DNA from 2 places in the Shewanella sp. SR43-4 genome. Region 2 is predicted to be linked to the other one. Evidence: predicted binding sites of a transcription regulator. Region 2 holds the regulator's gene; the other holds the start of a gene.
The links. Region 2 encodes MetJ, which represses methionine synthesis genes. Its sites were predicted from a motif close to TAGACGTCTAGACGTCTA; they were not measured.

Region 1 (16,675 bases), on a different contig from region 2:
TTAACAAAAGGTTCACGCCAATCAGGTTTTACTCTGATAGAGCTAGTGGTTGTTATTATTATTTTAGGCATTTTGGCAGTTGTTGCTGCGCCTAAATTTATCAATTTAAAAACTGACGCCCATATAGCCGCTATTGAGGGGGCGACAGGGTCGATCAAAACAGCGGTCACTTTATTTAAAACCAAAACACTGACATCGGGTAATACATTAACTGATACTGTTGAGTTTTCTGGTATAAAAGGCAGTAATTACCAGCCTTGGGCTGCTGCGGCCAATCCAACCGGAACTGGTTTTAACGCTGGTTATACTTCTGCACCAGAGATATTCAAAGCAGCAGGTTTGGACGTTAATGACTGGGCTTATCGCATTTACACATTGAGTGGGAGTTATATTCTTGCTGCAGCACCCAAAGGTGTTTTGGCTGTAGCTGAGCCAACATCGGCTGAGGTTATCGCGACGAGTTGTTACTTCCAATATCATTGGAAGACTGCTGGTGAACCAGAGATTACCAAGGTAATTACAGGGTGTTAATAACTCAGTGGTCATCCACTGAGTTGCTGTTTCGCTTATGGCCTGCGGCCACTAACGGCTAACACTTTAGTGCCGCAGGCGATAATATGATAAAGAAGATTAAACGATTATTCGTTTAACACACCATCTAGGTTTATGATTTAATAGTCTCAATAATGAAGTTGATGAGGTCTAATCATGATAACAGCCTGTCCCCATTGCGATACCTTAAATCGCGTCCCTGAAGAACGTCTTGAACAACAACCCACTTGTGGAAAGTGCAAACAGAGCCTATTTGTGGGTGAGCCGATAACACTAACTGCCGCAAATTTTAGTCACCATGCTAATAAATCAGAACTGCCACTGGTGGTCGACTTTTGGGCTAGCTGGTGTGGTCCGTGTAAAAACTTTGCCCCAGTATTTACTCAAGCAGCTAAAAAATGGGAACCCAAATTTCGTTTCGGCAAACTCAACACAGAAGAGCAACAAGCTCTCGCTGCCCAATTCAATATTCGCTCTATTCCAACCTTGATGGTATTTAAACAAGGCAAAGTTGTTGCACAGCAATCGGGCGCTATGCCTGCATCATCATTTAACCAATGGCTAGAGTCGATTAAATAGATTGTGGACGTTAGATTACTCATTAAAAACGCGATAAACTATCGCGTTTTTGCTTAGCTTTATTTTGATTGTTGTTTAAAAGGATTTGATAAACATGAAAAAAATCTTAGTTATCTGCTTATTTGGCCTCGCATTATTTAGCTTTTTAGACCGAAAGGTTTCAACCACTCAAATTGTACAAAACGTTTATGCTGGTTATACCGCTGACAGTGATAGTGTGTTGCAAAATGCTATTGATAATAAGCTAAGTAACCTTCAAGTTGGTGGTTCAGGGTATGTGGTAAAAATACTTGCTGACGATCTGAAAGGCAGTCGCCACCAACAATTTATTCTGAAAATTGCCGGCGGTAACACGCTATTGGTTGCCCATAATATTGATTTAGCCCCACGGATAGAAAACTTAAATGTCGGCGATACGGTCGAGTTTTACGGCGTTTATGAATTTAACAACAAAGGCGGCGTTATTCATTGGACTCACCACGACCCACGTGGACAACACCCTGACGGTTGGTTGAAGCACAATGGCAGTATTTATAAATAAACAGTCGCTTGACTTAGGTTCAGTAAACTTAACAATTCGCTCAATTTACTATCCGTTTATTTCTACCTAATGATATTTGAACCGAGTAAAGTTGTTACACAACGATCCAGTACCATGCCTGCATCATCATTTAACCAATGGCTAGAGTCGATTAAATGAGTTTAGTGTCAGTAAAGATAAGTGTGTAGTGTCAATATGAAGCTAAGTTTAATGGGGGAATAATAGAGTTCGGGAGTCTGGTACTTATACATCATGGATCAGTTAATAGGATAAGGGATTACTTACGTATTCGGGTACGTAAATAAAAGATCCCGGTCCTGATGATATATTACAGTGACCGAGACCTTTGTTAGCGTCATTATAATTATTATTTGTGAACTGACTTAATCGCTTCTTTTACACTACTATACAAGCGTGAAAGCATTCTATTGAAAATGGCTCGAATAGTGGCATAAGTTAAGTCAACTACGGTTGTGACTACAGCCCCTGCAAAAGACAACATATGGCCGAGTAGGCCTCTGACATCGTCGGCGAAAGAATCTGCCGCTGCTGCAATTTTTTCAAGGGTTTTGGCGACAAGATCATAGAATGTCAAACCGTAAGAAGCCGTCGCTTGCGCTACAATTGCACCATAATAGCCTGCCTCTTTTAAGACAGTAATTAATGCTGCACTGAGTTTGTCGCTCCACTGATCTGAATAGCTTGCTTGATTGCGGTTTTCATAACGTAATTTTACCGGCTTTAAATATTCGCTAGCTTTAACGTGTAAATGGCCCCAATGCTCAGTGTTTGCAGAGACTAAATAACCTGGTTCAGCCCCAGCTTTAGGATCCATACCATGAGCACTAATCCTCAAACCTTGACTGTTATCTAAGCGATATTCAACACCTTGATAAGGTGCATGAATAAAAGGCCATAAAGGCACTTTAGGGACTACATCGGCGCCGTGTGTGCAGCGAAAAATTTGATTTAGTCTATGGGTATTAGCGGTGGCAAAACCTTGTTGTCCAACTCTTGGGGCACCAAAAGTGTATAAATTAATATTTGAAGCGTAATTATTAACAGATGCCCAGTCGGCAGCAAGTGAGGCGATTGCTCCTCCTAAGCTATGTCCGACAAAATGTATCGCCTTACCAGGGTTTGAGGTACGCCACTTATCTAAAAAAGTCGCAAACTGCGGTCTTAATGAAGTAAAAGCATTATTAAATCCAGCGTGCACTATTTGGCTACCATCACCGACACTTAAGCCAACTTGCGCATTTGTAGCCCAGTCTGCTGCAGAACTAAATTCTGTGCCGCGGATCGCTATGATAGCATCTCCTTGGTATTGTCCTTTGCCTAACCCCATCGCCGCAAAACCTGACTGGCGATTAAAAATAAACCCGCCAGTTTTTCCTATGCCTACATTGTTGAATGTAAAGTGTTTGTTAATATATGGGTTACCAAAGTTTTGTACTAACTCTAAATCGATTACATCGTACACTTTAGCTGCAAGCTCTGAGGCTAATTTAGGGGTTAATTGAGTCATAAACATTCCTTGTTAACTAGTATTGTTATTTGCTATTCACCGAATCTTTTTTGCTTCTCGATTTCTAATTTTTCCAGTTCAGGCCAGCGACAAATACTGAATATCTGATATCGCACAACTCCGCTGGGGAACTCTTCATCAATGACTTCTTGACTAATGGCTTCATTAGCTAGGTCACAATTTAATTGTGCTAATCGCTCGACTAGATAAGATATATGTTTCTCGCCTCTAGCCACTGTTGACCAAAGAAAAGTGTCTGTATAGTCACCTTCTGCGACTTTAATTGCTTGCGCAACGCGCGTTTCGGCGAAAGGCTTGTTAGGGTGACTTGTACTGTAAATAATTTCAGGAAAGCTAAATTTCCCTTCATTGTCAGTCGTGGTGTAATCCCATTCTATTTCTTCCATTACACCAGAATACTTATAACCCCTTTTCAGCTTGATACCGGCTAGAGGTTTTCCCTCATGGGTTAAGCTACCTATCACTTGAGGAAACACTTCGACATCGACTTTTTTAAACATGCTAAACATTGACTCCTCCGAGTAGCAACTAACGGCGACGATGAGAGTCAGGAATGCAAAAATCCCAATATATGCTCTATAGGCCATAGATGAAGCAACTCCCTGTTTTGTCATTCATACGATTATTTTTTAAACGACGTTATTGTAGAGTGATTCTTTAAGGGTATCTATTATTATAAATGACTATTTTTTATGGTGTAATAATGAAAATGGGTATGTTTGATTGAGATGTTCTAGTCTGGCCTAGTTTCATCATCCAACCAATGGGTAAAGTCGTTGAAGTAAGCATTTTTTTGGTATGGATTCAATATTGTTGGTTTTAGAGGTAAAGATAAAATTATTACAATTAATGTTTTTAGTGCTTTTTTGACACTATTTGGGGCTATAGATAAAGAGTTTTTTTTGTGTAAAATTAGGCAGCCAATAAGTATTAAAAGCGCTATATTACGTCTCTTTTTAACCATGAATCTGTAGCTTTTATTTTTATCTATATCAATGAGTAGGGAGAGAGGGTGTTAAATAGTCTTCTTGATAAATATCGTTACCTTTTATTGCTTACGGTTTCATTATTTCTATTTGTGATTGTTTTTTTTTCATATGCTTACCCCGAAGGAGATGATGCAGTGTTTGGATTTTTGAAGCAATATGAAGTTGAGTTGTCGGCTCCTGTGAAAGGGCGTATTACTCATAATGGTATTCCAGTTTCGGGTATGGAGATTGTTAGAGAGCTCTCCTATGGTGGCTATGATAAGGGCGAACCTGTTATTGACTATGCATTAACCGATACAAATGGTGAGTTTTCATTTAAAGAGGTTAAAGTTAAGTCAAATGCCCCTGGTAATATTTTTGGGCAAGATGCTCGTCTTAGGCAAGAGATTTACATTAAGAAAGATCTTGACGAGATAAAAGATGGGGAAGATAAGTATTACTGGCTTTGGTTTATAAGTAAAAATTGGACTTCAGTACCTTATTTAAATCAGTATTTAATGCAATTAAATGCAGACTTACAAAACAAAGAATTACAATATGAAGTCGATTTAACTCAGTTTGGTTTGAGGTCAAGCCAACCAATAGCTTCTATTTGTTATTGGGAAGGTGAATTGTTTTCTGTTTATTATGGGGAAAATTTAGAAGAAATTAAGAGCTTTGATGATTTAAAAGACTAAATTTATTAATTTAGTCTCGCCTACTTATTTTAAGGATGAAATATGAGTGTTATAGCCCCAAATATAGCTTCTTTGCTAGCGTTGCTAGCTTATGATATTAAGAATCCCTCTGGGAAAATACTTCCAGATAGAAGAGTAAAGAAGCATTTCAAATTTAGTACAGATGATGTTCAGCAAGCATCTTCTGGTGGTTTCTTTTGGCGCGAAACGACAGGCTTTTTACTCATTGGTCAAGGACATAGTCAGCAACATAAAGGCGACCATGTAATCGCAATACGAGGAACAAATACTTTAGCGGATGCGGTAACCGATATAACCGCCCACTCAAAAAGTAATGAATCAGGTAGCTTAGTTCATACCGGCTTTCAAACAACATTTGAATCTTTTAGAGATGGATTAGCTAAATACTTAGATAAACCTGAAGTGTTAAATAGTAAAGGTATTATCCATTGTATTGGTCATAGTTTAGGTGGTGCATTAGCGACTTTAGTCGCGAATTGGGTTAAAACTAAATATAATAAAACCGTTTATTTATATACTTTTGGGTGTCCTCGAGTTGGTTATAAAGACTTCGCTATTAAAAGTAGTGCTCGAATTGATAAGGTGTATCGCTGTGTTCATGGTTCTGATCCTGTCCCTAAAGTCCCTGTTTGGCCTTTCTGTCATGTACACATTAATGGCAATGAGTATGTACCTGTGAGAGAGCAAGGCTTAAACCATAAAGCACATAGTATGGATACTGCACCCGGTTATGTTAATACTACGAACTATGAGCAATGGGATGATATGTACAGCCAAACCGCTGGTTCTATGTATCAGCGAGTCATCCTTAATTATGAAAATAGATTACAAACGACATACTCTTCCCATTGGGCAGGTAAAATTGCTGCTGCTTTAATGACACTTATCATTGATGGTGGTGGTACAGGGTTGATTGCGGCAATACAAGCTGGCGGGACAACAATTGCTACAGCTTATGATCTCATGGCAAAATTTGCTTGTGATCTTGCAAATGTTGTTGGCTTTGAAGAGCAGTTAAAAGGATTATTAGGACATATGATTGTTTTTGCAGGACAGCCTGCTGTTACCGTGATTAAGTATACTTTTTCATTCATAAAATGGGTGTTTGATATCACTTTGGCTCGGTTATATGACAATGCCAAAAAAGCATTTAGAAGTGTATAAATACCTTAGAGTTTTAATATAATTAATTCTGGTCGCAGAAACTCTATTTATCGCCTAATGTTTTTATGTTCATATTTTAGAAAACGATCCTGTATAACAGGATCGTTTTTACTCTGGTCACTCTCTATTCTGGGGCAGTCTACTCCGGGTCATAGTCCAATACTGGCGCTAGCCACTTCTCTGTCTCTTCCAAGGTCATGCCTTTACGCTTAGCGTAGTCTTCTACCTGATCTTTACCAATATTAGTTACGCCAAAATAGCGTGATTTGGGATGGGCAAAGTACCAGCCTGAAACTGCAGCTGTTGGGTACATGGCAAAGCTTTCGGTAATGTTTAAATCGATAGTCTCATCGGGTTTGAGCAAATCCCACAACAAACCTTTTTCAGTGTGGTCTGGGCATGCTGGGTAACCTGGCGCTGGACGAATGCCTTTATAACGTTCGCGAATTAACGCTTCGTTATCGAGCACTTCATCCGCGGCATAACCCCAAAATTCTTTACGAACACGTTCGTGCATGCGCTCGGCAAAGGCTTCGGCTAAACGGTCTGCTAAACATTTGAGCATAATCGCATTGTAGTCATCGTGATTGGCTTCAAAACGGGCAACATGTTCATCAATACCGTGCCCCGTCGTCACCGCAAAACCGCCCATGTAGTCGGCAACGCCTGAATCTTTTGGTGCAACAAAGTCAGACAAACAGAAGTTGTCGTTACCCACGCGCTCAAGCTGCATCCGCAAATGATGGGTGGTCATTTCTAATGTGCTGCGGCTTTCATCAGTGTAAAGCTCAATGTCGTCGTGATTAACGGTATTCGCTGGGAATAAACCGATTACTGCTTTGGCGGTAAGCCACTTTTCAGCAATAATTTGCTTCAACATGGCTTGGCCATCGGCAAATAATTTAACCGCTTCTTCACCAACGACTTTGTCTTTTAAAATTTCAGGGTAATGACCGTGCAGTTCCCAGCTTCTAAAGAACGGCGTCCAGTCGATACGTTCGACTAGGTCTTCTAGCGGGTAGTCATCAAATACTTGGCGGCCTAATACATTAGGCGTAAACGGGGTGTAGTTTTCCCAGTCGTGTTGACAACGATTATCACGCGCCGCTTCAATCGATACGATGGTTTTACGCTTAGTTTGCGACAAACGTTTTTCACGCATCATGTCGTATTCGGCGTAAGCCTCGTCGATGGTCGCCTGGCGAGTGGCGTTATTAATCAGTTTTGACACCATAGGCACAGCACGAGATGCATCGGCAATGTAAATGGCGCCATGTGGATAATGCGGTGCTATTTTTACTGCAGTATGAATTTTAGAGCAGGTTGCACCACCGATAATTGCTGGGATGGTCAAGCCTTCACGGTGGAAGGTTTTCACGTTGTGCACCATTTCATCTAAACTTGGAGTGATTAAACCTGACATGCCGATGATGTCGATATTATGCTCTTTTACTGCATCGAGAATTTTATCGACCGATACCATTACCCCAAGATCGACCACTTCGTAGCCGTTGCAGGCGAGAACCACACCGACGATATTTTTACCTATGTCATGCACATCACCTTTTACGGTGACCATTAAAATTCGCCCGTTTGACTGGCCTGCCACCTTTTCCAATTCGATATAAGGATTAAGGTAAGCGACGGCTTTTTTCATTACCCGAGCCGATTTCACTACTTGTGGTAAGAACATTTTGCCTGCGCCAAATAAGTCGCCGACCACGTTCATGCCGTCCATTAATGGCCCTTCAATCACGTCCAGTGGACGCACAGCTTCTTGGCGGGCAGCTTCAGTGTCTTCGTCAATAAATTCAGTAATACCTTTAACCAATGCATGCGACAAACGCTGCGATACTGGCCAACTGCGCCAGGCTAAATCTTCTTTTTTAGCCACTTGTGAGCCATCGCCTCTAAAGCTTTCTGCGATGTCGAGCAATTGTTCAGTGTTACTTGAGTCGGCTACTGGACAAGGTAAGTTTTGAACTACGTTTTCAACCCGTTTTTTTAGCTCAGGGTCAATGTCATCGTATATGGCTAACTGACCTGCGTTAACAATACCCATATCCATTCCCGCTTGAATGGCATGGTATAAAAACACCGCGTGAATGGCTTCGCGCACTGGGTTGTTACCGCGGAACGAGAATGACACGTTAGACACGCCGCCTGAGATCATTGCATGTGGCAAGGTGGCTTTGATGTCTTTTATCGATTCGATAAAGTCGACGGCATAGTTGTCGTGTTCATCGATACCTGTGGCAATGGCGAAAATGTTAGGGTCAAAAATAATGTCTTCTGGTGGAAAGCCGACAACATCGACCAAAATGCGATAAGCACGAGTACAGATTTGAGTTTTACGCTCACGAGTGTCAGCTTGGCCGTCTTCGTCAAAGGCCATTACAATGGCAGCAGCGCCGTAGCGTTTGACTAAGGTGGCTTGTTCGATAAATTTGGCTTCACCTTCTTTCATCGAAATCGAGTTAACAATCGATTTGCCTTGGACGCATTTAAGACCGGCTTCAATCACTTCCCATTTTGATGAGTCAATCATGATTGGCACGCGAGAGATGTCGGGCTCAGAGGCGATTAAGTTTAAAAACTTTGCCATTGACGCGACGCCATCGAGCATCCCTTCGTCCATGTTGACGTCGATAATTTGTGCGCCATTTTCAACCTGCTCACGCACGACATCTAAGGCTTCTTCAAACTTTTCTTCTTTAATTAAGCGTAAAAACTTAGCTGAACCGGTCACGTTGGCGCGCTCGCCGACGTTAACAAATAACGAATTTTTATCTATGGTCAAAGGCTCTAGGCCCGATAAACGACAAGCCACGGGCAGATCTGGGATCTGTCTGGGTTCGTGTCTGAGTACCGCTTCACGAATGGCGCTGATATGAGCGGGTGTACTACCACAACAGCCGCCGACAATGTTGAGCATGCCTTCTTGAGCCCATTGATTAATGACTTCGGCCATTTCTTCTGGGGTTTCATCGTAGCCACCAAATTCGTTAGGTAAGCCAGCATTTGGGTGGGCGGAAACATAACACTCGGCAATACGCGATAATTCTTCAACGTAAGGGCGCAGCTCTTTTGGTCCAAGGGCGCAGTTAAGGCCAATCGATAACGGCTTGATATGGCGTAAAGAGTTATAAAAGGCTTCTGTGGTTTGCCCAGTTAAGGTGCGGCCTGAGGCGTCGGTAATGGTGCCTGAGATCATAACAGGTAGGCGATCGCCGAGTTGATCGAATACTTTTTCAATCGCAAATAGAGCAGCTTTGGCGTTTAAGGTATCAAAAATGGTTTCAACTAAAATGATATCGGCGCCGCCTTCAATTAAGGCGCTGGTGGATTCGACATAAGCGTCGACTAATTGGTCGAAACTGACATTACGAAACCCAGGGTCGTTAACGTCTGGACTGATAGAGCAGGTGCGGTTAGTTGGGCCTAATACGCCAGCAACATAACGTGGCAAACCTGTTTGCGCAGCCACTTCGTCGGCAGCTTGGCGGGCAATTTGGGCTCCGGCTAGGTTAATTTCGGCAGCCAGAGACTGCATATCGTAGTCGGCCATGGCGATGGTGGTGGCATTAAAAGTGTTGGTTTCAATAATGTCGGCACCGTTTAACAGGTACTGGGTATGAATATCTTTAATAATTTGCGCTTGGCTGAGTACTAATAAGTCATTGTTGCCTTTAACATCGCAATGCCAATCTTTAAAACGCTCGCCACGATAATCTTCTTCTTCCAACTTATAGTCTTGGATCATGGTGCCCATGGCGCCATCTAAAATCACAATACGCTGCGCTAACAATGCATTAAGTTGTTCAAGTGTTTGACTGTAAGAAGTCGATTTCGCCATAACAGTTACCTTTTTATCACTATGTTGCTTGATACCTTAATTGAGATAAGCATACCCTTATTTTTACCAGAGTAGGGCGATAACATCATTGTTTATTACAGCTACTACAGGCAATTTTTGGTTGCTACTGTAGATCAGAGCTATTGCTCATAATGATGACCTTTTATATGCTGACCTGTTAAGATAGTATTTTGGACATATAAACGTATAGACGTCCATAGTACGCGAATTTTTACCGCTAGAGCAAGGCTGATTTAAGCTCAATGAGGCGCAAGTTGATTTAATTTGATTTACTCGATAGCTGGATAAGTAAGTTAACATCAGAATAGTTAATTAAATTGAGGGTACATTTGCTCTGTGTTAGCAGTGCAAGGCACTGTTTGATAAATGTTTATGACTCTCTAACTGAGGTTTATGTCAATGAAGCGAGCCAAGATAATATTAATGCGCCATGGTGAGTGTGAAGGTGGAGGGATATTCCGCGGCCGCACCGATGTGAAGCTTACCGATATTGGTATGACGCAAATGCAGCAAGCTTTTATCGAGCAGCAATATCCGATTAGTCATGTATTTAGTTCGCCGTTGTTGCGTTGTCAGTTATTTAGCCAAGCTTTATCACAGCAACTATCGTTACCGTTAACCACTTTATCTTCACTACAAGAAATTGATTTTGGTGTCTGGGATGGGCAATCATTTGATGCTATTTATCAGCAAAACCCACAACAATTTGATGCTTATTGGGATAACCCTTGGCTGGCACAAAATACACCAGACAAGGCTGAGTCGGTAACCGATTTTGCCGCACGAGTGGAAGCTGGCTTAATGACGGTCGTTGATGCTCTGTGGAGCTCTTTTACGCAGACAGATAGTGCTCAACAAAAGCCTAATGGTGACGATTGTCCCCATGCGTTAGTGGTGACTCATGGTGGCGTAATGCGCTGTTTAGTCGGATATGTACTCAATACAGGCCAATGTAGCGGATTATTCGCTAACCTAGCGATCCCCTATGCTGCTATTATGGTGCTCGATGTGTATTGGCCTGACGATGTTGATAATATTGATCGTTTTCAGCCGCCAATAAAGGATACTAAAACCGCTAAAGTGAGTTTTACCTTACATTGGCCTAAGACTTGAGAACCACCAGAGTCGTGTTATAGCGTTACTGTCATCGTCGTTATAGTCTCAATATCATGGTGTTAAAATGACTAGCTTAATATTTTTGTATTAACATCATGTCGTTAAGATGATTATCTTCAACACGATAGTTTAAAAAGTAGTGCCTTTCAAGGTATTGGGAATTGGGATAAGCCCAAACTGTACCCGCAACTGTAAATGGATCAATTAAGTATTGGTGCATAAGTCAGATACCAGCTTTGAATCGCCTCATTATCCATACCTAAGCGGGTGACTTAGGGGAGTGATTAAATCGATGTATGTGTTAATTAATTGGACATGGCGAGGTTACTTGCATGTCTGAGTCTGTATTAGATGTAAATCATCTTTTTTGGCAAGTCGATAATAAAATGATTTTGGCTGACATTCATTTCAGTCTGCCTAAAGGTCAAATGCTAGGCTTAATTGGCCCAAATGGCGCGGGTAAGTCAAGCTTGTTACGTTGCCTGTATCGTTACATTGTGCCCACTAGCGGCGATATTGCTATTTTTTCCAAACCCATCAGTGAGTTTTCATCTAAGTTGCTAGCGCAAAATATTGCGGTGGTACAACAAGATACGCCGCATTATTTTGACATGACCACCGAGCAGTTAGTGACCATGGGGTTAACGCCGCATAAAGGTTTGTTTGATCCTAATACCGTCCAAGACCGTGAGCGTGTATTAAGCGCATTAGCCAAAGTGGGCTTGCAGCAACAAGCACTGCAACAGTATGAACTGTTATCTGGTGGTGAAAAACAGCGTGCACTTATTGCCCGCGCTATCGTGCAACAACCGCATATTCTTATTTTAGATGAACCCACTAATCATTTAGATATTCGTTATCAAATTCAAATTCTTGAACTGGTCAAATCATTAGGCATTAGCGTTATCGCATCGATACATGATCTAAATTTAGCCAGTGCGATGTGCGATAAATTATTACTACTCGATCACGGACAGTTAATTGCTAAAGGCACTCCAACTGAAGTGCTGACCGAGCGACAAATTAGTGATGTGTTCGGTGTGTGCTGCGACATTAATGTTCATCCACAACACGCAAAACCCCTGATTAGTTATTTTTATGGTTACCAACCCAGCCACAAAGTGGGCCCTGATCATGATTGATGCATCCCAACGTCGCTACTATGTTTACTTCAGCTTGTTGGTTGTAGTTACACTGCTTACTCCGATTTTTGCCGCCAGTTTTGGGGCGGCCAATATTCATCTAAATGACGTATTAATGATATTTAATACCTTATTAGGCGGCGACATGCCGAGTGCGATTGATGGCAGTGAGCATGCAGTTAAGATAACTCAACGTATTGTGCTTGAATTACGCTTGCCGAGAATTTTATTGGCCTTTGTCGCCGGCGCTGGTTTGTCTATAGCGGGCAGTGTATTACAAACCGTGACCCGCAATCCTTTAGCTGACCCGTATTTGTTTGGCATTAGCTCTGGGGCGTCATTTGGTGCGGTGTTGGTGGTGTCGTTATTCAGTCAAACGGGTTTGTTTGCCGAGATGTTTTCAGGGGTATTTGCCCTAGCGCCAAACTTTACCGCACAACCTTGGTGGTCTTGGTCGACATTAAGTATTCCGATAGGAGCATTCATCGGCGCCAGTTTATCTGTGTTGGTGGTGTTTATGTTGTCAGGACCTGGTCGAAGTAGCCAAGTTGAACGTATGTTGTTATCCGGTGTGGCGACCTCGTTTCTGTTTGGTGCATTGACCAGTTTGTTGTTGTATTTTTCGACCCCACAGGCTGCGGCATCAGTGCTGTTTTGGAGTTTAGGCAGTTTTGCCAAAGCCAGTTGGTCTAACTTACTGTTACCGAGTGTAACGGTAGGGGTTAGTTTATTGATTATGTTGACCTTTAGACGACAAATCATGGCGCTGCAAGCGGGAGATGAAACCGCGCATACCTTAGGAATTAATGTCGCTAAATTGCGTTTAAGTATGTTGTTACTGTGTTCGCTTATTACGGCAATGCTAGTGGCAACGTGTGGTGGCATTGGTTTTGTCGGTTTAATGATCCCGCACACGGTTAGGTTATTGTTTTCTGGGCGTCAGCCGATGATCTTAACCGCGATGTTGGGGGGCTTATTTATGGTGTGGATTGATGTGATAGCGCGGTGTGTTTTATTTAATCAAGAATTGCCCGTTGGTATTATTACAGCAGCGTTAGGCAGTGTGTTTTTCTTGTTTATTTTACGTCAACGGCGCTAATTATTTAGACACAGGTATAAGAACTTTTATAAGAATTGCTATGCGCATCATGTTGAAATTTATTAGCCCAAGTTGTTGGAGTTGAAATGTTTGTTATAGAAGCCGTTAATCCAGATGTTGATGACATCATCCAGCATAAGATTAATCAAAAAACCAAACCGCTAGGGGCTTTAGGTCAACTAGAATCGTTGGCATTACAGGTTGCTCGGGTGCAATATAATGGCAATCAGCAGCGATTAAGTTCACAGCTGCAAATCACTAAGCCAACTATGTTAGTGTTTGCTGCCGACCATGGTATTGCCGCTTATGGCGTGTCGATTGCGCCAAGCGAAGTGACGACTCAAATGGTGCATAACTTTGTTCAAGGCGGCGCGGCAATTAACGTGTTTTGTCGTCAAGTCGGCTTTGAACTTGAAATTATTGATTGCGGTATATTACAACCGCTGACAGGGCAAACGAGCGTTATCGATCAGCGCTTAGGCGCTGGTACTCACGCTATGCATTTGTGTGCTGCTATGGGGCTTGAAAAAGTCGCCCAAGGGTTTGAGTTAGCTCGCCAGCTGGTTATGCGTCATGTTGCTGGCGGCTGTAATCTGATTGCCTTAGGTGAAATGGGCATAGGTAATACGTCTGCCGCGACGGCGGTAATGTCAGCAATGCTAAATATTGAAGTTGAGCAATGTGTTGGCCGAGGCACGGGCATTGACGATGCAACCTTGGTCACCAAAACACAATTAATTAATCAAGCTTTGGCATTGCATCAGCCTGCTTTAGTGTCTCCAGAGGCTATTTTAGCTCATGTGGGGGGCTTTGAAATCGTGCAAATGACTGGGGCTATTTTAGCAGCCGCAGAGCAAAAAATATTAGTGGTCATTGATGGTTTTATCGCTACTGCTGCAGCATTAGTTGCGGTAAAATTATCCCCACAATCAAGAGACTATTTAATCTTTGCTCACGAGTCGCAAGAGCAAGGACACAAGCTTTTGTTACAACAGCTACAAGCAACACCTTTGTTGTCGCTGGGATTAAGACTTGGAGAAGGCACTGGCGCTGCATTAGCCTTGCCGTTAATTCAAGCCGCGGTGCATTTTTACAATCAAATGGCCAGTTTCGATGATGCTGGCGTTCATAATGTCGTTTAAGGGTACAACATGTCTGGCGAGATAAAGTGGTTGCGGCAGTTAAATTTGTTTTTTGTGGCAATGAGTTTTTTTACTCGGATCCCCGTTCCATCATGGGTGGTGATTGATCGCGATAAATTGAATCAGGCCAGTCGTTATTTTGGTTTGGTCGGTTTAATGATAGGTTTGATTTGTGCGTTAGTATTTTGGTTAGCACAATTAATTTTACCGGCGAGCATTGCCATTCTACTGGCGATGGTGGCCGGTGTGTTGGTTACTGGTGGGTTTCATGAAGACGGCTTAGCCGACACCGCTGATGGCTTTGGTGGTGGTTGGACGGTAGAAGATAAGCTGCGGATTATGAAAGATTCGCGTTTAGGCAGTTATGGTGCTTTAGCCTTGGGGTTAGTGTTATTACTGAAATGGCAACTGTTAGTCGAGCTAGCATTATACAGCCCTATGGCTGCGGTAAGCGCTCTGGTAGCAGGTCATACCTTAAGTCGAGTGGTGGCTTCTAGCTTAATTTTTAGTGAACAATATGTTCGCGATGACGATAGCAGCAAATCTAAGCCTATTGCAGAAAACCAACAGTTAAACGATTTATTTATTTTGATTGCCAGCGGTATTTTTGTGTTGTTATGGCTTAACGGCGTGGCGGCATTTGTGTTGTTTATTACCTTGTGGTTAGTGCGTATTTTGCTTGGTGGCTTTTTCCGTAAACAGATTGGTGGCTACACCGGTGATACGTTAGGGGCAGCGCAACAAATCAGCGAAGTATGTTGTTACTTAGTTATTTTAGCGGTTGGGTTAAGCTAATGATTCATTTGGTGTTAGGTGGTGCGCGCAGTGGTAAGAGTCGCTTTGCTGAGCAATGCGTTGCTGAATACGCAGCGATTGGTTATCAATGCGTGTATTTAGCAACCGCGACCGCGTTAGACACAGAAATGTCGCAACGTATTCACCAACACCAACAAGATAGAGTATCCAGCCCCCATGGCTGGATACTGCACGAACAAGCTTATGATATTGCCCAGACCTTAGTGGCAATCGATAAACCCCAGCAAGTGATCTTGCTCGATTGTCTAACCTTATTACTTACCAATCATTTACTGCTAGATGATGGCGCTTCGTGGGCCATGCAAAAATCATTATTGCTCGACAGTTTGTCTGCATTGCAAAGTGAAGTGGTGTTAGTTAGCAATGAAGTCGGTTCGGGTATTGTGCCTATGGGCGAGCTCAACCGCCGTTTTGTTGATGAAGCTGGTTGGTTAAATCAAGCGGTAGCAGCGATATCTGACCAAGTGACTTTGGTGGTTGCAGGCCTGCCATTGCCCTTAAAAGCATAATGTCATTAGTTCATTCCACACCTGTAACAGGTGACCCCCTTTGCGGCGCATTAATGGTGCAAGGCACTACTTCCGATGCGGGTAAAAGCACCTTAGTGGCGGGGCTGTGTCGTTTATTTGCCCGTCAAGGCGTGAGCGTTGCTCCGTTTAAGCCGCAAAATATGGCGTTAAACAGCGCCGTAACCCTTGATGGTGGTGAAATTGGCCGCGCCCAAGCACTGCAAGCTATTGCTTGTGGTTTAGCGCCTCATACCGATTTTAATCCGGTGTTATTAAAGCCCAGCTCAGATACGAGCGCGCAAGTGATTATTCACGGTAAAGCCTTGTCTACATTAGAAGCTAAGGCCTTTTTCGGACCTCAGAGCCAAGGTTATAAAACCATGGCATTAGCGGCGGTAATGCAATCTTACACTCGCCTGCAGCAGCAATATTCCTTGGTGGTGACTGAAGGTGCGGGTAGCCCGGCCGAAATAAATTTACGCCAAGGTGATATTGCCAATATGGGCTTTGCTGAGGAGGCTGATTGCCCAGTAATCATTATTGCCGATATTGACAAAGGTGGTGTGTTCGCCCATTTAGTTGGTACGTTGGCATTATTAAGCCCGTCTGAGCAAGCACGGGTAAAAGGCTTTGTGATTAATCGTTTTCGCGGTGATATTAGCTTGTTGCAGTCTGGTATCGACTGGCTTGAAGCTTATACTCAAAAACCAGTATTAGGCGTATTACCTTATTTGCACGATCTGCATTTAGACGCTGAAGATGCATTAATTGATAACCCTCAAAGCACGCTATCGACCGCATTATCTGCCAGTCAGCGTTTGTATGTGTTGGTATTAGTGTATCCAAGGATCAGTAATCATACCGATTTTGATCCACTGCGTTTACATCCACATATTGATTTT
Region 2 (16,675 bases):
GTTTGACGGCTTTATCACCTAAAAGGTATTGGACACATTTTTCACTGTAAAAACTCCAACCTAAAATGGTGGTAAAGGCAAATATAGCCAATGCAATTGCCACAATATAATTTCCCATAGGCAATGCATTTGAAAATGCCAATGAGGTTAACGCCGCGCCGTTTTCACCTGATGTCCAGGCACCAGAAACCACAATAGCCAAACCGGTAATTGAACACACAATAAGGGTGTCAATAAACGTGCCTAACATAGCGACTAAACCTTGTTTTACAGGATTATTAGTTTGTGCTGCGGCATGAGCAATCGGGGCACTACCTAAACCAGCTTCATTGGAAAATACGCCTCGCGCTACACCAAATCGAATTGCAGCCCATACCGCTGCGCCTGCAAAACCACCTTGGGCTGCGACCGGGTTAAAAGCACTTTCAATAATTAACAGAAAAGCCGCGGGTACTTGCGCTGCATTAACAATCAATACCGCTAAACCCGCAGTAATATAAAACACTGTCATTAATGGCACTAGCTTACCAGCCACTTCAGCAATACGCTTAATACCGCCCATCAGTACCGCACCAACCAGCACCATTAACACCACGCCGGTCACCCAACTAGGCACGCCAAAATTACTGCTCATCGCATCCGCAACCGAGTTAGCTTGTACGGTATTACCAATACCAAAACCAGCAATAGAGCCAAAAATAGCAAATGCAGTACCTAACCAAGCCCACTTACTGCCTAAACCGTTTTTGATGTAATACATAGGGCCACCAACATGGTTGCCATTAGCATCTGTTTCACGAAACCTCACCGCCAAAACAGCTTCCGAAAACTTAGTCGCCATACCCACGAGCGCCGTACACCACATCCAAAATAGCGCACCCGGACCACCAATAAAAATCGCCGTTGCCACACCCGCAATGTTACCGGTACCAATAGTGGCTGATAATGAGGTCATTAATGCATTAAACGGGCTGACATCACCCTTTTCGCTATCATCTGTAACCTGACGACCCGCCCATAACAATCTAAAGCCTCGATTTAGCTTTAAAATAGGCATGAATTTTAAGCCAATCGACAGAAATAGCCCGACACCTAAAATCATAATTAGCATGGGAACACCCCATACTATACCGTTAACCATATTGACAAATTGTGTGACTGCTTCCATGTAAAAACCTCATAATGAGTAATGATTTATGTCTAAAGTTATAATTATTATTAACTAACCTCACCTCGCGGATAATAGACAGGATAAAACGTTTAAACGGGAGTCATACCAAATCTACAAAATCAAACCTACACTGTGCTTTACTCACCAGGCTGTTTGAAAACCGTTTATTATCCAAAACTGAGGTTAATTATCTTCTGATTCCCCCTCAACAGCCCAACTCCGTTGAAAAACAATCATTTTAGATTACCTCGATTTCGTTAATCATAGCAACCATGTATATGTGACTAGCGCCAACTTCAATAATACCGTCCTAAAGTCATCAGAAGATCCCCCTATTAATATAAATCGCGCATTGTTCTGCCATGACACAAATATGCATTCAGAGACGGTTATAAATAAGTACCAATATTGGTTTATAGGTCGATAAATAAAAATATTAACTTACTTGGGAAGGACAATAACGAGGACATCAAAACAGCTATTGATTGGCGTTAAGTGTTTATATGCCAAGTTAAGCCGCTTCGAAGCGGTAACACAAACCATCACTCAAATAGCATTGAGATTTCGCTAATGAGTAATCTAAGGTTAGGGTGAATAAGTTTCAACGGCATCAATATCAGATTGTTGCACTAATTTAGCCATACAAGACTGACAAACACATTGATTATTGGGTAAATCAACCCCTGAAGATGTTGCGTTAAACTGCGCAATAATGGAGGGCATATCCACGGTTTGCTTAGCGCACCAACATGCATCTATGGCTAATCCTTGCTCCATGGCACAAGCATTATCTTGTTGGCACAGTGGGCACAATTGTGCAGCAAAGGTGAATAATGTCATTGCCCAACCTATGAGGTAATAATAAATAAAAGCTAAGATCAACATACTGCCATTTCTGATCGCTATGCTCAATAAGCTCTGTCTAAGTAATGTGTACACTTACAAAAAAGCCCATTAAGCGTTCACTCAATGGGCATCATTCATAGGTTTATCTTAATTCAGATAGATATCAAGGCTTAACTGTATTTTTAAGCGGAAAAACCGGATACGAATCAGTCCCTAAAATAGGCTTACCAGCAACCGATTGGCCATAATAGCCCTGGTGCTGATGGTATGTGGCTTGAGTCTTACTCACATCACCATTAAAACGAGGATCTTGTGGGCGATCAAACGAATTAACATAAGCGGCAACATCCCAAGCTTGCTGAACAGTAAGCTGGACACTTTTACCTAACGGCATATTTTCATAAATAAAATCAGCAGCCGTATTTACCCGATGCATTCCAGCGCCCCAGTTGAAGCTTTGAGGTCCCCATAATGGCGGCAAGGCAGCAACCCCAGCGATTATTTGTCCTTGACCATCTTCGCCATGACAAGTTTGGCAATGAGCTTGATAAACAATCATACCGCGCTCCGGCGCATAGGCTAATTCTGGATCTGGCGCTTTAGGAAAGCCCCGTCCAGGTAACTGACTTAGCGCTTTGGTATCTAAATTTTTGGCAATGGCCTCTGGCATCGGGAAATCATCCCGCATTGCACCTTTCACTAATTCAGCATCAGATAACTCAGGCACAGGGCCGCTAACGTTATATTGTGCCATTAATCCACTCATGCCTAACCAGTATGAATAAGCAGATATTGCCACTAACTCAGGAGAACCAGACTCGGGCGCTTTACCGTTCATTGAATAAGTAAAACAACCTTGAACACGCTCTTGAAAGCTGTTCACTTTATCATTTTTCTTACGATAGGCCGGATAGGCAAAATATGCCCCCCATAAAGGCGACGAATTAGCTTGTTGCCCTGCATTCATATGACAATTAGCACAACTGAGTTGATTACCAACGTACTTATCTCTAAGCGTTTGAGTATTCACGAACAATTGATAGCCTAGGCGAACTTTGTCACCAAAAACTCCCGCAGGAATATCGGTTAATGACGCAGGTTGTAGATAGTTCTCACCCACTTTTTTAGGTACTGCAGGCAATGCCGCTTGGCGATCAGGTAGTGCTGCTGAAGCTGTAGCAGGAACTTCAGTTAACATTTCATTGGCCTGTAAAGGCAAGCTAAACAGGACACCAATGCTCAATAGCGATAATAATTTCATAGCCATGTCCTTATTTTATATTGGCAAAATACTGCGATAAACCATCGATTTCGGCAGCTGTTAATTTCCGCGCAATATTACCCATCATATTGTCAATATCACCGGTTCGAGTGCCGTCTTGCCAAGCTAATAGTTGGGTCTTGATGTAACTGGCTTGCTGGCCTGCTAAGCGAGGGAAATTGCCTCCGCCAATTGCCGATGGCCCATGACAACTGGTACACGCCGGAATAGTTCGCGACCAATCGCCTTGAAAGGCTAATCTTTCAGAGGGATCACTAATGGCAACCTTGTCACCGCGAAATTGCAGCGAAATATCAGCAACTGGCTGTTGGCTAAAATATTGTGCCACTAGGCCAATATTATCACCTTGTACCGTGGCAGCCATTGCTAGCATGGTGGGGTTTTGACGTTTACCGGCATGAAACAACTTGAGTTGATTGGTAATGTATTCAGCCGATAAACCAGCTAAACGAGGGCCAATGATATCAATTCCTTGACCTTGAGCACCATGACAAGAAGTACATAACTGAGCGGCGGGTGGAATGGCTTGTTGAGGTTCTGCAGCATTTGCTTGCACAATATTAACTATGGTTAAGCCAGCCAATACACTGAGTACATAAAAGGATGTTTTCATCATCACACCTTTTTAGTTATTAATTGTTGTTAATATACCATAGGCTATAAATATGAAAAAAAGAATACGGCAAACGTCGAATACTCACACAAAAGGCCATAAATATTAAACAAAAAACCCGCTAATGAAATCATTAACGGGGTTAGAGACTATGACCACTGCGTCTGTTGCTATCGACTTAGCAGCCATTCTAATTTAACTTTTTTGAATAGGACGGCCTATTCAACGCTAAGCTATTTACGCTTAGTTCAAGGCAAAAGGCGCAATTTAATGGTTTAAATGAATGAGCATTTTTGCAACGATAAAATAGGCGTAGAGTCGTTATGCCTGTTTACTTTGGACGCACACCTAACGTATGGCAAATAGCATAAGTTAATTCGGCACGGTTAAGAGTATAAAAATGAAAATCTTTAACCCCTTCACGAGACAATACTTTTACCATATCAATCGCAACGTTGGCTCCAACTAACTGACGAGTTGCAGGGTCGTCATCTAAACCTTCAAATTGGCGATGTAACCAATGTGGAATCGCCACGTTAGTCATTCCAGCAAAACGTTTAGTTTGCTTAAAGTTAGTCACCGGCAAAATGCCAGGGATAATTTCAACATCTATGCCAGCGGTGACACAGCGATCGCGAAAACGTAAATAGGATTCAACATCAAAGAAAAACTGAGTAATGGCACGGTTGGCGCCCGCATCAATTTTTTTCTTCAAGTTAATTAAATCAGCCTGAGCGTTACGCGCATCTGGATGAACCTCAGGATACGCCGCAACCGAAATATCAAAATCTGCCACTGAACGTAATAAACGTACTAAATCATTAGCAAAGCGAGTTGGTTTTGGGCTGCCTTCAGGCAAATCACCACGTAAGGCGACAATGTCTCTAATACCTGAATTCCAATAATGCTTTGCCAGTTCAACTAACTCTTCATCACTAGCATCAACCAAGGTTAAATGCGGTGCCGCTAGAAGATTCGTCTCTTTCTGAATACGTTCAATCACGCTATGAGTACGATCACGTACGCCGGAATTGGCACCATAAGTCACAGAGACAAATTTAGGGTTTAACGGCTCTAAACGACGAACTGAATTCCACAGGATCTCTTCCATCTCTGGCGTTGATGGCGGGAAGAACTCAAAAGAAACATTAATATCATTCAGCTCAGACAAGCTCTGATTTAACGACTGGGCATGTTGCGCATGATGAAAAGCCATAATGTATTCCTTCAACTTCTGTAAAACTTAGGAGCCAATACCAATTAACTAACTTTCAATTTAGCCGTTTGGACGTCTATATGTCCATATACTAGTTTAACTGCATCCTAAGTCAAGCTAAAATACCATCAATTAACCAATTTAAGTCTACAGCTCAATCGCAAGCAATAACGCGAGCGCTAACGAAACCAGCCAAATCCTTTGAACCACAATAAAAATGACTACAGACCGACTATAAGTGTTCACTGTATTCCTTTTAGTGCCTAACAGCTCAAATCAGTTACGCAGCCATCTGCATATGTCTGCAAGCCTTTATCAAATCACTGTGTGACAAACCATCAAACTGACAATAAATGAGTTTCTTATGCGGTTAATAAAAACGAGTATTACTCTGATTAAGCTGGTTAGATTATTTAATCGTTTGATATATATTAAGTTTCTCTGCAAAAATGCTCAAAAGTAACCTCAAAAACATTTCCCATGACATAAAAAAGCTACTATCTAGGTAGCGTTAAAGTAATACGGATATCGTTAAACAAATTACTCGTAATCAGTAGAGTAAGTTTCTTCATAGCTGTGCGAGTAAAGTTCAAACAAGTTGCCAAACGGGTCTTCTAAGTAGACCATTTGTGCTAGCTTACTGTCGTCTTCTGGGTGGTAGCGCATAATGTCCATTCTTACTTTACCGCCATATTGCTCCGTACGCGCAATAGCGCCTTCAAAGTCATCTGTTTGCAAACAAAAGTGGAAGATACCAAGACGGGTAAAATCAACTTCGTGACGTTGTTGACGGTCGATCATTTCAAACATCTCCACACCAATACCGTCAGTCGTGACTAAGTGTGCAATGTTAAAGCCTTTAAAGCCTTCACCAAAAACGGCCACACACATTCTGCCAATAGCAGTTTTACGTTCTTCTTGAACCTTAGTGTTACCCATCACCACTCTTAGTCCCAGCGCTTTAGTATAAAACTCAACCGCTTTATCCATGTCGCCAACCATCAAACCTACATGATTCATTTTCATAACTTACTCCTAAAAACTATTGATTCGTCTTTGTTCGATGGCGTAATCTTACGGCGGACAGGTAATGAATAAAAATTATCAAAACTTATCTAATTGATAATTTAAATTTATAACACTTTGATAATCACAAAATAGAGATTCTCAAGCAATGATGTAGCTTTTGCCAATAAGACAAATTCAACACAGCAGAGAGCTTGAGAACCAACGAGTAGAAATCAGGGAACGGGTTTTATAGGTGAGTGATTAAGCGCAGAGGCAGTGCAGGAAACTTGATGACCCTAACTAATTGTCAACAAGCTTATTTATTTGGTCAAATAAGCTAATGTTGTTTATTAAATTAATTGGTGAGAGGCTCATATTCTTTAGGGAGATGAATGGCTCTGTCTTTCTATTTCGAGAGCAATTAATAATGCGCTATGTGCATCATTTGCGGCGTATCTTTTCTGATGATCGTGTAAGGGGAATATTGACCAATTGGATTGTTGTGCACTCTTAGATAGCCGTTGATTAAAAAACATCGCAACCGCAACTCTAGCGCCAACGCGTTGTTTAACTTGCGCAAAACGCATCACCTTTGAAGAGAGTTCTTCTGTATTGATTAATTTAATGCCAAATTTTCTAAAAAGAAGTTTTTTATCTTCTTTCAATCCAAAACCTACCTTCTTTATTGTCGGGTCAGATAATATTTCAGCGATTGCAGTAAAGTTTTCATAAAATTTTGTAGGAAATAAGAATACTTTAGATTTTGTGGCTATCTGGATTAAATGAGGTCCATCACTGACCTCACCTTTTACAAAACAAGGTTTGCTCTCTGTATCAAACCCTAAACAAGAATGAGTTCTTAACTCCGCTATTGCATTTATAGAGTCGGCTTTGTTTGTAACGACGATAATATTCTCTAAACTAATACCGTCATAAAGGGGTAAATCTCGAATTTGTTCCTTTGTTGGCCTTTGCATTGGATATCCTTTTGCCCAGAGAGTCAGTACTCATGTGTGGCGATATTGATAAGAGCATAAATCGCTAGTTGGCTTTATCCATAACGGTAATGCTAACTAACATTGAGGCCGTTGAAAACTTCCCATAACAGAATACGTGAGCAGTAGGATAAAACCCTGTCGCGAAGTGTTAGCTTTCCAGGAAATGTTGATCGGGCGCTAAGGGTTTGCAAAAGAGTATAAGCGCTCTTCCCCTTTACTCTGTTATGAGCCAAGCACCACTAAGCTGGCCGCTGGCCATAAGTACAAAGCAATAAATAATAGTGCTGGATTCCGGCTCACAAGCATTGCCGGAATGACGAAATAGTGAAATATCAAAATGACTAAATAGTGAAGTGTCGGGCTGACGAAATAGTGAAGTGTCGGCATGACGTTGATGGCCGCAGGCCAAAAAAGCTAAACCCCGGCTCCAAAGCGTTACCGGGATGACAACTTAACTGACCTACTCTTGCAATAGGTCTTTGCAGATATGCACTAAATCGGACTGCACCGCTGCAGCAGTCACCTCACGCCCGGCCCCTGGTCCGCGGATAATCAAAGGGTTACCTTGATAAAACGTACTGCGAATAACAAACACATTATCGCCTGGGGTTAAATTGGCATAAGGATGATGATTATCCACCCACTGCAAACTCACTTCAGCTTGTAACTTACCTTCCACTTTATCCAACGAAGCCACATAGCGCAGTACTTTATGTTGCTCTGTTGCGGCGACATATTGCTGCAACAAACCATCATCTAATTCACTGATGCGTGATAAAAAGTCTTCAAGTGATAACTCTGCTAAGGCTTTGGGCACTAACGAGTTAAGACTGATATCATCTAATTCTATCGCCAAACCAATCTCGCGCGCCAAGATTAACAACTTACGTTGCATATCGCGGCCCGACAAGTCATCACGCGGATCAGGTTCTGTAATACCTAAACTTCGAGCGTGGAGTACTAATTCAGAAAACGGTTTACTGCCGTCATAATTTTCGAACAACCAACACAAGGTGCCGGAAAATATGCCACCAACGGCCTCAATTGTGTCGCCACTGTTACGTAAATCATTTAATGCATGTTGTATTGGTAAACCGGCGCCACAACTCGCGTTATAACGCCAAAACAAGCGACGATTACTGAGTTGCAGTTTTAATTCGCGATAAAAAGGTAATGGCCCAGAGCCGGCTAATTTATTCGCGCTCACCACATGAATTCCGCGGGCAAATAACTCTGGATATTGTAAGGTTAACGCTGCACTGGCACTGATATCGAGTGCGACAATTTCATCGCATGATAACAGTGCCAACTGATCAAACAATTTGTCATAATCCCATTCAATGCCGTGCTGCTGATAATCTTGTTGCCATTGCTCGAGATTAATTCCGTCATTAGAGATTAAGGCTTTTTTCGAGCCGACTAAACCCACTAACTCAACAGTAGCCTCAAGTTCATGATCCAATGCAGGGCTTGCGCGTTTAAATAAATCAATCCACGCCTCACCTATATTACCCACGCCCAACAATAACACTCCGATGCGCATTCTTGGCCCAGCGCAACGACGATGCACTTTCTGAGTCAATAAGCTCACTTGAGCTTGCGGCACTAAGGTGACTAAACTCAGTGAATCTTGATAAACAGGTTTAGCATCGCGGCTAAGTAATCGGGCAAAACTGCGTCTAAAGTGATGCGCATCAGCACTGACAAGGGCCACTAAACCTAAATCAGTTTGGGCACTTAACTCGTCAATACCAAACTCACTGCTGTATTGCGTCAATAAGGCCTGTACTTGTTTCTGGCACTCTAGGGTAAGTGCAAGTTCAATCTTATTCTGTGCTAGCGACCAATAAGCTAAAGGCGTAATGCCAACGTTATCTAAAATAGTCAGTAACGGCTCAATGTCAGCGTTCATTTTAAAACTAAACAACACCACTTCATTTAAGTTAGTCACAACGGGTGCACTGGCTGATGAACTCAGTGGAGCAATTAAGGTAAAGTCAGTGTGTGAAGCATAACTGGACCGCACGGCTAAACTTACGTGAGTATTAAACAATGGCTGTAAGGTACGTGAGTGCAACACAGGCGAGCCTAGACGAGCTAAGCGATCCGCTTCTGCTAGTGACATACTCTTGAGTAATTTAGCGTCATTAATTTTATTCGGGTCGGCGTTAAATACCCCTTCAACATCAGTCCAAATCGTCACACGCTCAATGTCGGCTAAACTGGCAATTAAGGTAGCACTAAAATCTGAACCATTACGGCCCAACAATAACGTATCACCATGACGATTAGCACAAATAAAACCTGTAATAACTAAACGCTCTTGCGGATGTAAAGCGAGTAAGGCTTGTACTTTTTCACGCGATTGCGCCACTAAAATATTGGGAATAGCACCTTCGTCTGCAACCAAAATAGAACACGCATCCACATGAGTGGCTGTTACACCCATTTCTCTCAGCAATGCGGCCATAAGGCGTGCAGACCAACGCTCACCAAAACTGACCACTTGGTTTAATTGGTAGTCATTACGCTGCTCTAAAGACAATAAACTGACTAATTGCGATTTGTCAGTCGACAGGCGCTCACGTAGGTCACGAGCCAGCTCATTTGATAATAACTGTTCAATTAATGTCTGCTGATAACTGATCAGCACTTGAAGCTCTTCTTGCCATAACTGACCGCTGTCACGCAGAGTGAGTAATTTGTATAAAAAGTTAGTCGTTTTGCCGGCGGCCGATACCACAACTAAATCATCACTTTGACCATGTGTAAGCAAAATATGGGCAACACGGCGATAGCAATCTGCATCCGCTAAACTTGAACCACCAAACTTATGTAAATGACTTCGCGTCATTACTAACTCCTTAAACAACTAAGACTTTTATTGCGACAGCTATACTTCTAATTTGAAATAAACAGTGTGGCAAGTGCATATTTTCTATTTTACTTTATTTGGCCGGAACCACAGCAAACTTAAACTCGAATTAAGCCAACTCAAGCTGATTTTATCGCAGTAACAGCGGCGAGACCGGCTTGAATATCCGCGAGCAGGTCATCTGCATCTTCAATACCGACAGATAATCTCAGTAAAGTGTCTTTAATACCAGCCTGCTGCCTTGCCTGTGGGTCCATTGCACGGTGAGTCATGGTGGCAGGAACAGCAACTAAACTTTCCACTCCGCCTAAACTTTCAGCAATACTAAACAAAGATAATGCCTGTAAAAAGGCCACCACTTCAGCTTCGCCACCGGTTAATTCAAAACTTAACATAGCGCCAAAACCTTGTTGTTGTTTTGCGGCAATTTCGTGACCCGGATGGTCTTTTAGCCCTGGATAATACACCTTGGCAACCACATCACTGGCATTGAGTAATTCTACAATTTTTTGCGCATTACGTTGATGCTCACGAATGCGGACTGCCAGCGTTCTTAAGCCACGTAAGGTTAAATAGCTATCAAAAGCAGAACCGGTTAATCCAAGGGTGTTTGACCACCAATGTAATAATTCACCCACTTCAGCATCTTTAGCCACCACAGCGCCACCGACCACATCACTGTGACCATTAATGTATTTGGTGGTTGAGTGAATAACGATATCGGCCCCCAACAATAAAGGTTGTTGTAATATTGGCGACAAAAAAGTGTTATCAACCGTCACTAACGCGCCAACCTCATGGCAAGCGATACTGATCGCATTAATATCGACTACCCGCAGTAATGGATTTGATGGCGTTTCTAACCAGACCATTTTGGGATTTTGCGCTATCGCGTTGCCCAGCGCTTGCGCATCAGTTTGATCAACAACCAATAACTTAAATTGACCTTTTTTGGCCAGGTTAGTAAATAAACGGTAACTGCCACCATAACAATCGTGCGGCACAACCAATAAATCATCTGGGCCCAACAAACTGGTCACTAAGGTAATGGCCGCCATGCCGGTACATGTCACCACACCAGTTACACCTTGCTCAAGTTTTGCAATCGCCTCACCTAATATACAACGCGTCGGATTACCTGAACGGCTGTAGTCAAACTCGCGAGGATTAGTATGGCCATCAAATGAATAATTGGTCGATAAATAAATCGGCGGCACAATAGCACCATGTTGTGTGTCTGTTTCTATACCCTGGCGAACGGCCAAAGTGGCACTTTGATACTGAGTCATAATTGATTCCTAAAAAGTCACAAACACACAATAGATGTCTAGACGTCCAAATTTACCGAAGAGTTCTCCCTGAGTCAACCAAAATAGACGTTTAGACGTCTAAACATCGAGAAATCTATTTGCATCGGGATTAAATAGTAGCAATAATTTGACTAGAGATTGTAACGGTTTAAAATCTGCAGCGTATTTATCGTTAAGGGTAAGTTAATGACTGAATGGAATGGCGAATATATCAGCCCATATGCCGAACACGGCAAAAAAAATGAACAAGTAAAAAAAATTACGGTTTCTATCCCTTTAAAAGTATTAAAAGTACTGACAGATGAGCGGACGCGTCGCCAGATAAATAATCTGCGCCATGCAACTAACAGTGAACTGCTATGCGAAGCATTTTTGCACGCGTACACAGGTCAACCATTACCTTATGACGGTGATTTATCAAAAGATCAGCCTGATAGCATTCCAAGTGAAGCGAAAAAGTTAATGGATGATATGGGTATCGAATGGGAAGAGCTCGAATAACCTACAGGTTAATGAATCCCTCACCGACTTTAAAACTGCCCATTGATACCAATCCTTATTGAAGTTTGCTCTTTTAGCGAAAATGATTAGCGTGGTATTCGAGGCAGTCTTTTAAAGGCAAAGTTGCTGTACGCCTAAAATAGATCCAATTTCAATGTGGATTGCTATAAGCAGTAATATTTTAAAGAGAAATTATGATGTCATTTATCGATCCAACCACTTTGATACTGGCATCAATTATTGTATTTTTTGGCGCGCTAACCCAAAGCTTAATTGGCTTTGGGTTAGCCGTTGTAGCAAGCCCACTACTGTATATTGTTAATCCTCAATTAGTTCCTGTTCCTATTATTGCCATGGGTTTTGCAATCTCTGCAATGACCTTGTTTAGAGAGCGCGGCCACCTGCAGTTTAATGGATTACAATATGCCTTACTGGGACGTGTTCCAGGAGGATTTTTAGGTGCAGGGTTATTACTGTTTGCACCACAAGCCATACTAGGCTTGGTGATTGCAGCAATCGTGTTTATTGCCGTTATCCTAAGCGTCTTTCGCTTTACCGCACCAATCAATCGCATCAGTTTATTTATCGCTGGGGTATTTTCGGGCATATTTGGCAATATCGCTGCGATCGGCGGCCCACCAATGGCCATTTTACTTGCCGGTCAAGATGCCAGTCAATTTAGGGCGGCGCTATCAGCCTTTTTTGTCTTTAGCTCATTAATCGCATTGGCTATTTTAGCCGTTGTCGGCTTAGTTGAAGTAAAACATTTATGGCTATCACTGCTATTACTCCCCTCAGTCATTGCAGGCTACCTTGTCTCTGGTCGATTAATTGGCCGTGTCGATAAAGAGAAAACCCGGGCTGCGACATTAATATTGTGTAGCATTAGCGCAACAATATTAGTAATAAAGTCGACAATCGCATTAATTTAACGCCACTCACTGATTCTCTTTATCAAATGACCTTCCAATAAACAGGGCTGCGCATTATTTTATGTGGCTGAATCCCTGTCACTAAACGTTAATTTATCCTCTAGCAAACTATTACCCTCTAGACAATAGATCTGCATCACATCAACTCCATTAGATTTTTATCAATTAACTTTTTTTCAATTAGTTTTTTCTCATGGATATGATCTACTTCAAATTAACACTACCTCCTTTTAGGTAACATTATTTACAGCAAAACAATAAATATATGTTGCTAAGGCACCAGCCATAAAAAGCTTTGTAGAGGATAAAATGATGAACATTTACGTTAAAGTTGGTATTGCAATCGCGATTGCATTTTCTCTTGGTAGCCAAGTAATGGCTGCAGAAGGTGGTAACCCTAAAAAAGGTAAACATCTTTATAAAAAAGAATGTAAAGCTTGCCACAGTGCCAATAGTGAAGGCAAAGAGCTCACCCCTATGACCAAAACCATGAGCCAGTGGGATCGCTTTTTCACCCGTGATATGCATAAAGCCAAACCTGCTGTTTTCGAGGCGCTATCAGAAAAAGACTTGAAAGATATTCAACAGTTTTTATATGACCACGCAGCCGATTCAGACCAACCAGCAACCTGTGGCTAAGTCATTACAGCTTAGGGCCTTGTCGTCTTAAGCGTCAACATCAGCCAATAACCAAACTGACAAAATAGTGAGGCTTAGCCTCAGGGATTTTTACACCAAAAATTTGCCACATCAGCTTATACATTTGGCAAGTTTAGGGGGAGAGAAAGATGATGAGAACTCTGATATCAATACTTGTAGCTAATGCGCTTTTCATGAGCGGCGCTAGCTTAGCGGCAGACACCGATGCACAAAAAATTGCCGATCTTAAACAACAACTGGCCACCATTACCGAAGATCTTGACGACTTAAACTCACGGGTTGATAAAACTGAGCGCCATACGGCACTGGACAGAGTGTCCATCACTGGTGACTTTAGAACCAAAGCACACTCATTACATTATCAAAATGTCACATGGAACCCTGCCATGAACGTTAACTTTTCTGATTTTGGCGCGAAAGCCATGTCAGGAGCATTTGGCGATCCAAATAGTGCCACCTCACCATTGGGCCAAATGATGATGGCTAATCCTGATTTAGCCAGCGCGTTTCAAAGCGGTATGCTGCAAGGCATTATGCCAATGGTGTTAGGCCAAAAAACCCAACAAGATATTAATAACGACATATTTTACACTACCCGGTTACGCCTAAACATTGATGCCAAAGTATGGGACAACGTCAGCTTTGCCGGACGCTTAACCATGTTTAAGAGTTGGGGAGACTCAGCTGGGGTTAAAGTATTCGACTCGTGGAACTCATTCACCATGGATGGCACCAGTAGCGGTAGCACCAGTGGTGATGAGTTAAAAGTAGAGCGCGCCTATTTTAACTGGAAAGATATTAACGATAGTGGCGTTTACCTCTCTATTGGGCGTCGTCCTTCAACCTATGGCCCACCAAGCCATTATCGTGAAAATGAACTCAGAGGCGGCACACCGTCAGGCCACTTAGTCAATTTCAACTTCGATGGTCTTACCTTAGGTTACAACTTAGGTGATATCACAGGTACTGAAGGGCAAACTGTACGTTTTTGTTACGGTCAAGGCTTTGAGTCACAGTACGGTAATGGCGAATTGTTTGGTGACATCATCACTAAAGACACCCACCTCGGCGGGTTTAATATCGACTTGATTAATGACGGTAACCATTTCTTACAGTTCACCTTATTCGGTGCTAAAGATGTCAATGATGGCTTTACAGGCACCATGGCATTCCCAACTCAACTGGCAGGCATCTTTGCCCCAACCATGTATCAAGACATGCAAAAATTTGACAACTTTAACTTCGTCACCCGCGTGCAACCAAGCGGTGTGATTGGTGATATGTACTTAGGTGGACTTGGTTATGCCTATGAATCCGATGACGATATGAAAGTGTTTGCTTCACTCGGCTGGACTCGTGCAGAACCGAACGGCAATGCCGGTTTATTCGGCGGCATGTTAAGCGATGCGGTATTTGAAGCCGAACTTAATAGCACAGGTACTGAAATCATTATGGTGCCAAAAGAAACCGTTGATAGCGACACCAAAGACGGTTATGGCATTTATGTGGGTATGCAAATCCCTGCCCCCTTCGGTAAATTCGGTTTGGAATATAACTACGGCTCTAAATACTGGAGTCCCTTCACCCAAGCACAAGACGACCCAATCGGCAGTAAGTTAGCCACCCGCGGTCATGTTGCCGAAGCCTATTATATCTTTGATATTAATCCAAAAATGTTTATCAAGTTAGCCGGTTTGTATTACGACTATGAATATACCGGAAGTGGCTCACCAGTGGGTGCTCCTCAGAAAATTGACGATGTGATTGCCGGTAGTGCCTACTCAATGCTGCCTGTGGTTGACACTGCCTATGACGTCAATGCCTCACTGACCGTTAACTTCTAACACTCACTTAACCTTCTAACTTGGCCCCCCTGAGCACAAGCTCAGGGGTAAGGACAAACACCATGAAACTATTATCAGCACTGGCTGTATTACTGTTATTAAGCAGTAGTGCACAGGCTGCCTTTAACCACAAAGAGGCGTTACAAGGGCCTTTTACCAGCGGCACCGAGGTGACAACACAATGCTTAACCTGCCATCAAGAACATGCAGAAGAGTTTATGAAATCTTCCCACTGGACTTGGGAGTTAGAACAAAAACTGCCAGGTCGCACTGTTAAAAGAGGCAAGAAAAATAGCATCAACAACTTTTGTGTGTCGATCTCTGGCAATGAACCACGTTGTACCAGTTGCCATGCGGGTTATGGTTGGAAAGATTCTACATTTGATTTTAAAGACATGACCAAAGTCGATTGCTTGGTATGTCATGACACAACAGGGACGTACATTAAAGATCCAGCTGGTGCAGGTGAACCGTTAGCCAAAGTCAATTTAACGAACGTAGCACAGAATGTGGGAGCGCCCGTGCGTGATAATTGCGGCAGTTGCCACTTCTACGGCGGCGGTGGTGATGCCGTTAAACATGGTGATTTAGACTCATCGATGGCTTACCCAGACAAGGCAACCGATGTCCACATGGACACCGACGGTAATGACTTCCAGTGCCAAACTTGTCACGTCACTGAAAATCATCAAATCAGCGGTAACGCTATGGGCGTATCACCTGGTGGTGAAAACAAAATTGGCTGTGAAAACTGCCATGATGCCGCGCCTCACAAAAATAAAAAGCTTAATACACATACTGCAACAGTAGCGTGTCAGACCTGTCATATACCGTCATTTGCTAAAAATGAACCCACTAAAATGCGTTGGGACTGGTCAAAGGCAGGACAAGATCTTCCTGAAACTACAGACCAATATGGCAAGCACACCTTTATGAAAAAGAAAGGCAGCTTTATTTGGCAAAAAGACGTTCCACCACAATACGCTTGGTTTAACGGTCACGCAGATGCCTACATGGCGGGCGACAAAATTGATCCAACTACAGTGGTAAAATTAGCTTTTCCATTAGGTGATATAAAAGACCCTAAAGCTAAAATCTATCCATTTAAAGTGCATACAGGTAAGCAAATATACGACACCGAACTCAATATATTACTGACCCCTAAAACATACGGTAAAGGTGGTTACTGGACTGACTTTGATTGGGACTTAGCGGCCAAACTGGGTATGGAAGCGAACCCAACCATGGTAGAAAAAGGACTTAAGTACAGCGGTAAACATGGTTTTGTTGAAACCGAAATGTGGTGGCGTATCAACCATATGGTGTCACCAAAAGATAAAGCATTACAGTGTAATGACTGCCATAACAAAGGCCAACGCTTAAACTGGCAAGCCCTTGGTTATGATGGCGATCCAATGA

Region 1: metH (methionine synthase) is a predicted target of MetJ. The motif match lies at 10,129-10,146, and genes of this name have one in related genera.

The regions. Positions count from the first base shown of each region.
Region 1 is NZ_JACJEB010000005.1:28,821-45,495, reverse strand. Features, by position in the region: gene H5123_RS06900 (type II secretion system protein) at 1-531, shown strand, start outside; gene trxC (thioredoxin TrxC) at 709-1,131, shown strand; gene H5123_RS06890 (DUF3465 domain-containing protein) at 1,226-1,672, shown strand; gene H5123_RS06885 (lipase family protein) at 2,040-3,200, opposite strand; gene H5123_RS06880 (DUF6795 domain-containing protein) at 3,233-3,721, opposite strand; gene H5123_RS06875 (DUF6795 domain-containing protein) at 4,234-4,887, shown strand; gene H5123_RS06870 (lipase family protein) at 4,930-6,072, shown strand; gene metH (methionine synthase) at 6,212-9,928, opposite strand; gene H5123_RS06860 (histidine phosphatase family protein) at 10,349-11,062, shown strand; cobalamin riboswitch at 11,183-11,319, shown strand; gene H5123_RS06855 (ABC transporter ATP-binding protein) at 11,398-12,207, shown strand; gene H5123_RS06850 (iron ABC transporter permease) at 12,200-13,306, shown strand; gene cobT (nicotinate-nucleotide--dimethylbenzimidazole phosphoribosyltransferase) at 13,393-14,448, shown strand; gene H5123_RS06840 (adenosylcobinamide-GDP ribazoletransferase) at 14,458-15,243, shown strand; gene cobU (bifunctional adenosylcobinamide kinase/adenosylcobinamide-phosphate guanylyltransferase) at 15,243-15,773, shown strand; gene H5123_RS06830 (cobyric acid synthase) at 15,773-16,675, shown strand, end outside.
Region 2 is NZ_JACJEB010000001.1:287,131-303,805, forward strand. Features, by position in the region: gene H5123_RS01330 (sodium:alanine symporter family protein) at 1-1,168, opposite strand, end outside; gene H5123_RS01335 (cysteine-rich CWC family protein) at 1,757-2,011, opposite strand; gene H5123_RS01340 (c-type cytochrome) at 2,181-3,278, opposite strand; gene H5123_RS01345 (c-type cytochrome) at 3,289-3,912, opposite strand; gene metF (methylenetetrahydrofolate reductase) at 4,244-5,128, opposite strand; gene H5123_RS01355 (VOC family protein) at 5,669-6,154, opposite strand; gene H5123_RS01360 (3'-5' exonuclease) at 6,517-7,113, opposite strand; gene H5123_RS01365 (bifunctional aspartate kinase/homoserine dehydrogenase II) at 7,595-9,988, opposite strand; gene metB (cystathionine gamma-synthase) at 10,129-11,298, opposite strand; gene metJ (met regulon transcriptional regulator MetJ) at 11,506-11,820, shown strand; gene H5123_RS01380 (sulfite exporter TauE/SafE family protein) at 12,015-12,752, shown strand; gene H5123_RS01385 (cytochrome c) at 13,062-13,391, shown strand; gene H5123_RS01390 (DUF3373 domain-containing protein) at 13,544-15,256, shown strand; gene H5123_RS01395 (tetrathionate reductase family octaheme c-type cytochrome) at 15,319-16,675, shown strand, end outside.